Regions from separate parts of the Pseudoalteromonas sp. MMG024 genome, predicted to be linked through region 1. Evidence: predicted binding sites of a transcription regulator. Region 1 holds the regulator's gene; the other holds the start of a gene.
What was found. The regulator FliA, encoded in region 1, starts transcription of late flagellar genes. The targets are predictions, from matches to a motif close to CTAAAGNTNNNNNNNNNNNNGCCGATA.
Positions count from the first base shown of each region.

Region 2: L1068_RS09430 (flagellin) is a predicted target of FliA. The motif match lies at 2,574-2,600, and genes of this name have one in related genera.

Region 1 is NZ_JAKFZO010000013.1:105,554-110,325, reverse strand. Features, by position in the region: gene flhF (flagellar biosynthesis protein FlhF) at 1-497, shown strand, start outside; gene L1068_RS13990 (MinD/ParA family protein) at 490-1,347, shown strand; gene L1068_RS13985 (RNA polymerase sigma factor FliA) at 1,356-2,072, shown strand; gene cheY (chemotaxis response regulator CheY) at 2,123-2,506, shown strand; gene L1068_RS13975 (protein phosphatase CheZ) at 2,523-3,296, shown strand; gene L1068_RS13970 (chemotaxis protein CheA) at 3,311-4,772, shown strand, end outside.
Region 2 is NZ_JAKFZO010000008.1:96,773-101,544, reverse strand. Features, by position in the region: gene L1068_RS09440 (flagellin) at 1-461, opposite strand, end outside; gene L1068_RS09435 (flagellin) at 668-1,486, opposite strand; gene L1068_RS09430 (flagellin) at 1,698-2,516, opposite strand; gene L1068_RS09425 (flagellin) at 2,848-3,663, opposite strand; gene L1068_RS09420 (flagellin) at 3,870-4,688, opposite strand.

The sequences.
Region 1 (4,772 bases):
GCATTATTGGCTGCCCAGTAAAGCAAGTTAAAAATGCAGAAGAACTCACTGAAATTCTTTATCATTTAAGAAATAAGCGTCTAGTATTAATTGATACAGCAGGAATGAGCCAACGAGATATACGTTTGACTGAGCAACTCAACACGTTAATGCGCAATAGCCGAGTAGATATTCGCAGTTACCTTGTGTTAAGTTCAACAGCACAGCTTGAAGTACAGCAAGAGGCGATTAAACAGTTCAAACAGGTACAGTTAAGTGGTTGTATCTTCACAAAACTTGATGAATGTCTAAGTTTAGGTGAAATTATCAGTGTAGCCATTCAAAATCGTCTGCCAATAGGCTATCTTACCAATGGGCAGCGTGTACCAGAGGACATTCGTGTGGCAAATGCGGAAAAATTGGTCAGCAAAGCTCAGCAGCTGTATGCAAAACGAACAAACGCGCAAGCAAGACGTGCATCAAGCATGGCGCATCAAGCAGTAGGAATGTATGATTAACCCAGAATTAGATCAAGCTAGTGGCCTGCGGAAAATGAAAAACAACAACAAGGCTGTAAAAGTAATTGCGGTAACTGGAGGTAAAGGGGGTGTTGGAAAAACCAATGTCTCTCTTAACATGGCAATTGCCATGGCTCAGCAAGGCCAAAAAGTACTGGTACTCGATGCCGATTTGGGTTTAGCAAACTGTGATGTAATGCTGGGTTTGCGTGTAGAGCGCAACCTTTCTCACGTGCTTTCAGGTGAATGTGACCTCGAAGATATTTTAGTTGAAGGGCCATACGGTATGAAAATTGTACCTGCGACATCTGGCTCTCAAAACATGGTGGAATTAACACCATCTGAACATGCTGGCCTTATTCGCGCTTTTGGCGAATTAGACTCACACTATGATGTACTAGTCGTTGACACAGCGGCCGGTATTTCAGATATGGTGCTTAGTTTCTCTCGCGCTTCACAAGATGTGCTTGTTGTTGTGTGTGATGAACCAACGTCAATAACCGATGCTTATGCACTGATTAAAGTGTTAAGTCGTGAGCACGGTGTATACAAATTTAAAATAGTTGCGAATATGGTACGCAGCTTAAAAGAAGGCCAAGAGCTTTTCGCAAAATTATCAAAAGTAACCGACCGCTTTTTAGATGTATCACTTGAGCTAGTCGCGACAGTTCCATTTGATGAAAATATTCGAAAAGCGATTCGTAAACAAAAAACCATTGTTGACGTATTTCCAAAATCGCCTGCAGCAATTGCGTTCAAAGCACTTGCAACTAAAGCGGCGAGCTGGCCAATTCCAAATCAGCCGTCAGGACACCTAGAGTTTTTCATTGAGAAACTGGTTAGTAATTAGGAACGCCTATGAAAAGAACCGCTGCCTATGCTAATCAAAATCAATTATCGCAACTTGTCGAACAGCATACGCCGTTGGTTAAACGCATTGCCTACCATATTTTAGCGCGTCTGCCGGCAAGCGTGATTGTCGAAGACCTTATTCAGGCGGGCATGATAGGACTAATCGAGGCTGCTAAGAACTTTGATGGCAGTAAAGGTGCGAGCTTTGAAACCTATGCGGGTATTCGTATTCGCGGTGCAATAATCGATGAAACGCGCAAAGGGGACTGGGTACCTCGCTCAGTACATAAAAACGCCCGTGAAGTCGCCGCGGTCATAAATCAGCTAGAATCATCACTCGGGCGTGAACCAAAAGACAGTGAAGTAGCTGAAAAACTTGATATTACGCTAGATGAGTACCATCATATTCTAAGGGATATAAGCAATGGTAAAATTATCGGCATTGAAGATCTCGGTGTTGATGAAGATGTCATCGACGCAGGGCTTGGCAATAAAGAACAAAATCCATTAGTTGATATTCAACAAGATAAATTTAATAAAGCGTTAGTAGAGGCAATACAAACTTTGCCAGAAAGAGAAGCGTTAGTGCTGTCACTTTACTACAATGATGAAATGAATTTAAAAGAAATTGGGCTAATTCTTGAAGTGAGTGAATCAAGGGTGAGCCAAATACATAGTCAGGCCATGGTGCGCCTTAAAGCAAAAGTCCATGACTGGATATAGAATAAAAGTAGTAAGTAAACAATTAGGTGCATACCTCACTGGAGGATATTTTGGATAAAAACATGAAAATTCTTGTAGTTGACGACTTTTCAACGATGAGAAGAATCATTAAAAACCTGTTAAGAGATCTTGGTTTCACAAACGTGCAAGAAGCAGACGATGGTAGCACTGCGCTTCCTATGCTGCAAAACCAAGAGTTTGACTTTGTAGTTACGGATTGGAATATGCCAGGTATGCAAGGTATAGATTTGCTGCGCGCGATTCGCGCGGATGACAGTCTAAAACACATACCGGTACTAATGGTAACTGCGGAAGCCAAAAAAGAGCAGATCATTGCTGCAGCACAAGCAGGTGTAAACGGTTATATCGTTAAACCATTTACAGCAGCAACGCTTAAAACAAAGCTTGATAAAGTTTTTGAGCGTTTAGGCTAACGGGAAGGAGAGGTTTATGTCAGCAAGTGCTGCGCCTCAAATTACCTTAGAACAAGCTAAGCAGCTAGTTGCGTTTCTTGAAAACGATGAGCAACAACAAGCGCAAGAGCTGCTAAAGCAAGTTACGGCAATTGAGCAAGATGAATTATTTGGTGAGGTAGGCAAACTAACTCGTCAACTGCATGATTCATTGAAAAATTTTCAACTTGATACCACTTTATCGGCGTTAACAAATGAGTCTATTCCTGACGCAAAAGAACGTCTCAATTATGTTATGGAAATGACAGAGCAAGCTGCGAATACAACGATGGACGCCGTTGAAGCATCGCTGCCTATTGCCGATAACTTGCAAACAGGTCTCAACAATATTAAGCCCAAATGGGACAAATTAATGTCGCGAGATCTTAAAGTTGGTGAGTTTAAAGTGTTATGTCATGAGCTAAACGGCTTTATGGACGAAGCAAAAACTAATTCTGATAAATTAAATGCATTAATGACAGAAGTGCTCATGGCCCAAGGTTATCAGGACCTCACAGGTCAAGTTATTCGACGTGTGATCGAGCTTGTCCGCGAAGTCGAAGATAGCCTGATTCATATGTTAACCGTGTTTGGCACACCTGTAGAACATGATGAGTCGCCTGAAACGACAATACAACAAGAACAACAAATGGTTGCTGATGGTGAATTAGACCAAGTAGCTGAAGGTCCAATTATAAATGCTGAATCACGTGAAGATGTGGTTTCAGGTCAAGATGAAGTAGACGATCTGCTGTCTAGTTTGGGCTTCTAATCGGAGAAAAATGCATGAGCTTTGATGTCGATGAAGATATTTTACAAGACTTTTTAGTCGAAGCCGGTGAAATCTTAGAGTTGCTCTCAGAACAGTTAGTTGAGCTGGAAAATAATCCAGAAGATGCTGATTTACTGAATGCGATATTTAGAGGGTTTCATACCGTAAAAGGGGGCGCTGGCTTCTTGTCTATGACAGAGCTAGTCGATGCATGTCACGGCGCAGAAAATATTTTCGATGTTTTACGACAAGGCCAACGCAGGGTTACTCCTGAATTAATGGATGTGATTTTACAGGCACTTGATACCATCAATGAAATGTTTGCTCACATTCAAAATCGCGCTCAGCCCGATCCTGCTGACCCGCAGCTACTGGCAGAACTACATAGACTTAGTCAGCCTGAAAGCGCGGATGAAGCACCGGTAGCCGAAGCGCCAGCAGAAGAAATTGTCGAGCCAGAAGCTGTCGAAGAAGACCCGTTTGGTGATATTTTATTTGATGCTGATGCGCCAAGTGATGAAGCACAATCTTCTGGCGATAGCGTTGACGATATTACAGAAGAAGAATTTGAAAGCCTGTTAGATGAGTTACACGGCTCTGGTAATGGCCCTGCCGCTAATGCAGCGCCAGAAGCGAGTGAAAGTAGCGACTCTGATGAAATCACTGATGATGAATTTGAGAGCTTACTAGACGAATTACATGGGGCTGGTTCATTCGGTGGCGGGTCTGAGACGAGTGCACCAGAAAGTGCGGCTCCTGCGGCTTCATCGGGTGACGATGAAGATATTACCGAAGATGAATTCGAAGCCTTACTTGATGAGCTTCATGGCAAGGGCAGTGCGCCAAGCACTGCTGAAAAGTCATTTAATACTGATGCGGTAGCGGCAAAACTGGAAACGCCAACACCACCTCCTGCAGCTAAGCCAACGCCGGCGAAACCAAAAGCGCCAGCGCCAAAACCAGCAGCTGCTAAGCCTGCAGCGCCAAGTGCAGCCAAACCAGCTGCAGCGCCAAGTAAAGCGCCAGCTAAACCGGCAGCGCCACCGGCTGAAACGACAGTGCGTGTTGATACCAAACGCCTTGACCAAATCATGAATATGGTCGGCGAGCTGGTATTGGTTCGAAATCGACTTGTCAGCTTAGGTGCTAACGTTAGCAATGAAAGTATGGGTAAAGCCATTTCTAACTTAGATGTGGTGACCGCAGACTTACAAGGCGCGGTAATGAAAACCCGGATGCAGCCAATCAAAAAAGTATTTGGCCGTTTCCCTCGCGTTGTTCGTGACTTAGCTCGCAGCTTGAAAAAAGAAATTAATTTACAGCTAGTTGGTGAAGAAACCGATTTAGATAAAAACCTTGTTGAGGCACTTGCAGATCCGCTAGTTCACCTTGTACGTAATTCGGTGGATCACGGTATTGAAATGCCAGACGATCGTGAAGCTGCAGGTAAACCACGCACCGGTACGGTGACGTTAT
Region 2 (4,772 bases), on a different contig from region 1:
TGACTTGCGTCTGCACCCACTTGGAACGCTGCGGTAAATGAACCATCTAAGATATTCACACCACCAAAGCTCGTATCTGTAGCGACGCGGTCAATCTCGCTCGACAGTTCAGAAAATTCTTTTTGCAGTGCTGCGCGGTCAGATGCTGTATTTGAACCATTCGCTGATTGAATTGCCAGTACACGCATACGTTGCAACATATTTGAGGTTTCTTCTAACGCACCTTCTGCTGTTTGCGATAGTGAAATACCATCGTTTGCATTACGTGCACCTTGGTTTAAACCTTGTACCTGCGCGTTTAAACGCGTACCAATTTGTAAGCCAGCCGCATCATCTGCTGCACTGTTTACGCGTAAACCAGACGATAAACGCTGGAATGATGTTGATAATGCCTCGCTCGAACGAGAGAGTTGTCTTTGAGAATTCAAAGACATTATATTTGAGTTAACACTTAAAGCCATGAGAGCCTCCAATAATAATTAACATAGGAACTATCAGTAGCAAGAGAGAGAGTAAGCTACAGATAGTTTTCTGTCCCATCTTCGTTATCGGCGGCCGCCTAAAACCCTTTAGCTTTTTTTTAATTTTTTTTAACGAAAAGTAAAAAACGGCCATTTGGCCGTTTTGTATGAGAGGGAGTACTAACCTAGTTAATTAGGAGAGAGTATTAACCAATTAGTGATAGTGCTATCTGAGGCTGTTGATTTGCCTGCGCTAACATTGAGCTTGATGCTTGTTGTAACACCTGGTTACGCGCAAGACTTGCACTTTCAGCCGCAAAGTCCGTATCTAAAATACGTGACTTAGACGCTGACACATTTTCAGAAATATTATTCAAGTTACGAATAGTCGAGCTAAAACGGTTTTGCTTCGCACCGAGATCTGCACGTATACCATTTACCGTAGACAAAGCGTCATCAATTGCGGTAATCGCTGTCTGAGCCTGAGATGCAGTCGCAATTGTGTCATCGTTTACAGCTAAACCTGTTGCCCCCATACTTGTTGCGATAGCGACATTGATCACTTGGTTCGCATCTGGACCAACCTGGAAATCAGCTGTAAATGTTCCATCTAAAATATTTACACCACCAAACGTTGTATCACTTGCTACACGGTCGATTTCACTCGATAGCTCAGAAAACTCTTTTTGCAATGCTGCACGATCTGATGCTGTATTTGAACCATTTGCTGATTGAATTGCCAGAACACGCATACGCTGCAGCATGTTCGATGTTTCTTCTAGCGCACCTTCCGCTGTTTGCGATAGTGAAATACCATCGTTTGCATTACGTGCGCCTTGGTTTGCACCATTTACTTGCGATTGTAAACGTGTACCAATTTGAAGACCAGCCGCATCATCTGCTGCACTGTTAACACGTAAACCAGATGACAAACGTTGGAAGGACGTGCTTAACGCATTTGTTGAATTCGATAATTGACGCTGTGCGTTCAATGATGTGACGTTTGAATTTACATATAAAGCCATAATGTTCACCCTCTAGTTCTAAGCAATTATGCTAAAAAGAACTGTTATCTAATTAATTTCTTTAACTAAAAACTATATCGACAGTGGGAATAATTTCTTTAGAAAAAACCTGTAATTTTTTGCACTTTTTTAAATCACAAAATAAAAAAAGCAGCCAAATGGCTGCTCTTATGAGAGAGGGAGTACTAACTTGATTAATTAGGAGAGAGTGTTAACCAATTAGGGATAATGCGATTTGTGGCTGTTGATTTGCCTGGGCTAACATTGAGCTTGATGCTTGTTGTAGCACCTGATTACGAGCAAGACCCGCACTCTCCGCCGCAAAGTCTGTATCCATAATACGTGATTTCGACGCCGATACGTTTTCTGAAACATTGTTTAAATTACGAATAGTCGAACTAAAACGGTTTTGCTTCGCACCTAAGTCAGCTCGCACACCATTTACAATCGATAAAGCATCATCTAGTGCTGTAATCGCTGTTTGCGCACCTGCTGCTGTACTAATCGAATCATCTGAAAGTGCAAGGCCAGTTGAGTTCATGTTAGTGGTAATTTTCACCTGAATTGTTTGGTTCGCATCTGGTCCTACTTGATAGTCTGTATCGTATGTACCATCTAAGATATTTACACCACCAAACGTTGTATCACTTGCTACACGGTCTATCTCTGCTGATAATTCAGCAAACTCTTTTTGTAGTGCATCACGGTCTGAATCAGTGTTTGAACCATTCGCCGATTGAATCGATAAAACACGCATACGTTGCAACATATTTGACGTTTCTTCTAGTGCACCTTCTGCTGTTTGCGCTAGTGAAATACCATCGTTCGCGTTACGTGCGCCTTGGTTTGCACCATTTACTTGCGATTGTAAACGTGTGCCAATTTGTAAACCTGCTGCATCGTCCGCTGCACTGTTAACACGTAAACCTGATGATAAACGCTGAAAAGACGTGCTTAACGCATTTGTTGAATTTGATAATTGACGCTGTGCGTTCAATGATGTGATGTTTGAATTTACATATAAAGCCATGATTCTCGCCCTCTTCTATCTGCGGTGTCTACCGCCAAACAACTCGTTTGATTAAGATATCGACACGTCAAAAAGATTCTTTAATCAATTTTTACAAGTAAGCAACTAGAAGAAAAATAACCAACAAATAAACAAAGAGTTACTTTAATAAATTAATCACGAAATGCTTTTAATTTTGAAGCATGATTCATTCTGATTGTTCTAGTTTAGAGGTGTAATTGTTTAGTTTGGGCTCTATGAATACGGTATATGGGAGGGATATTATTCAGTCAAATATTTATAGATCACACCACTCAGTGTGATCTATAAAAAGCATTACGATTACTATTTATTACAGCAATGACAACGCAATTTGCGGCTGCTGGTTAGCCTGCGCTAACATTGAGCTTGAAGCCTGTTGTAATACTTGGTTACGCGCCAATGCCGCACTTTCTGCTGCAAAGTCTGTATCCATGATACGTGACTTAGACGCTGCTACATTTTCTGCTACGTTGTTTAAGTTACGAATAGTCGAACTAAAACGGTTTTGCTTCGCACCAAGATCAGCACGCACACCGTTCACTGTTGACAACGCATCATCTAGTGCACCTATAGCTGTTTGTGCGCCTGCAGCAGTACTGATAGAGTCATCAGAAAGCGCAAGTCCTGTTGAGTTCATATTTGTCGTTACTTTTAACGTAATAGTCTGGTTTGCATCAGCACCAACTTGGAAGTCTGTGTCGTACGTACCATCTAAAATATTTACACCACCAAAGCTCGTATCACTTGCAACACGATCAATCTCAGCAGATAGCTCTGTGAATTCTTTTTGCAGTGCATCACGATCCGAATCAGTGTTTGAACCATTCGCTGATTGAATTGCCAGTACACGCATACGTTGCAACATGTTCGAGGTTTCTTCCAACGCACCTTCTGCTGTTTGCGATAGTGAAATACCATCGTTCGCATTACGTGCACCTTGGTTCAAACCCTGTACTTGCGAGTTTAAACGTGTACCAATTTGTAAACCTGCCGCATCATCTGCTGCACTGTTTACACGTAAACCAGACGATAAACGCTGGAATGATGTTGATAATGCCTCGCTCGAACGAGAGAGTTGTCTTTGAGAATTCAAAGACATTATATTTGAGTTAACACTTAAAGCCATGAGAGCCTCCAATAATAATTAACATAGGAACTATCAGTAGCAAGAGAGAGAGTAAGCTACAGATAGTTTTCTGTCCCATCTTCGTTATCGGCGGCCGCCTAAAACCCTTTAGCTTTTTTTTAATTTTTTTTAACGAAAAGTAAAAAACGGCCATTTGGCCGTTTTGTATGAGAGGGAGTACTAACCTAGTTAATTAGGAGAGAGTATTAACCAATTAGTGATAGTGCTATCTGAGGCTGTTGATTTGCCTGCGCTAACATTGAGCTTGATGCTTGTTGTAACACCTGGTTACGCGCAAGACTTGCACTTTCAGCCGCAAAGTCCGTATCTAAAATACGTGACTTAGACGCTGACACATTTTCAGAAATATTATTCAAGTTACGAATAGTCGAGCTAAAACGGTTTTGCTTCGCACCGAGATCTGCACGTATACCATTTACCGTAGACAAAGCGTCATCAATTGCGGTAATCGCTGTCTGAGCCTGAGATGCAGTCGCAATTGTGTCATCGTTTACAGCTAAACCTGTTGCCCCCATACTTGTTGCGATAGCGACATTGATCACTTGGTTCGCATCTGGACCAACCTGGAAATCAGCTGTAAATGTTCCATCTAAAATATTTACACCACCAAACGTTGTATCACTTGCTACACGGTCGATTTCACTCGATAGCTCAGAAAACTCTTTTTGCAATGCTGCACGATCTGATGCTGTATTTGAACCATTTGCTGATTGAATTGCCAGAACACGCATACGCTGCAGCATGTTCGATGTTTCTTCTAGCGCACCTTCCGCTGTTTGCGATAGTGAAATACCATCGTTTGCATTACGTGCGCCTTGGTTTGCACCATTTACTTGCGATTGTAAACGTGTACCAATTTGAAGACCAGCCGCATCATCTGCTGCACTGTTAACACGTAAACCAGATGACAAACGTTGGAAGGACGTGCTTAACGCATTTGTTGAATTCGATAATTGACGCTGTGCGTTCAATGATGTGACGTTTGAATTTACATATAAAGCCATAATGTTCACCCTCTAGTTCTAAGCAATTATGCTAAAAAGAACTGTTATCTAATTAATTTCTTTAACTAAAAACTATATCGACAG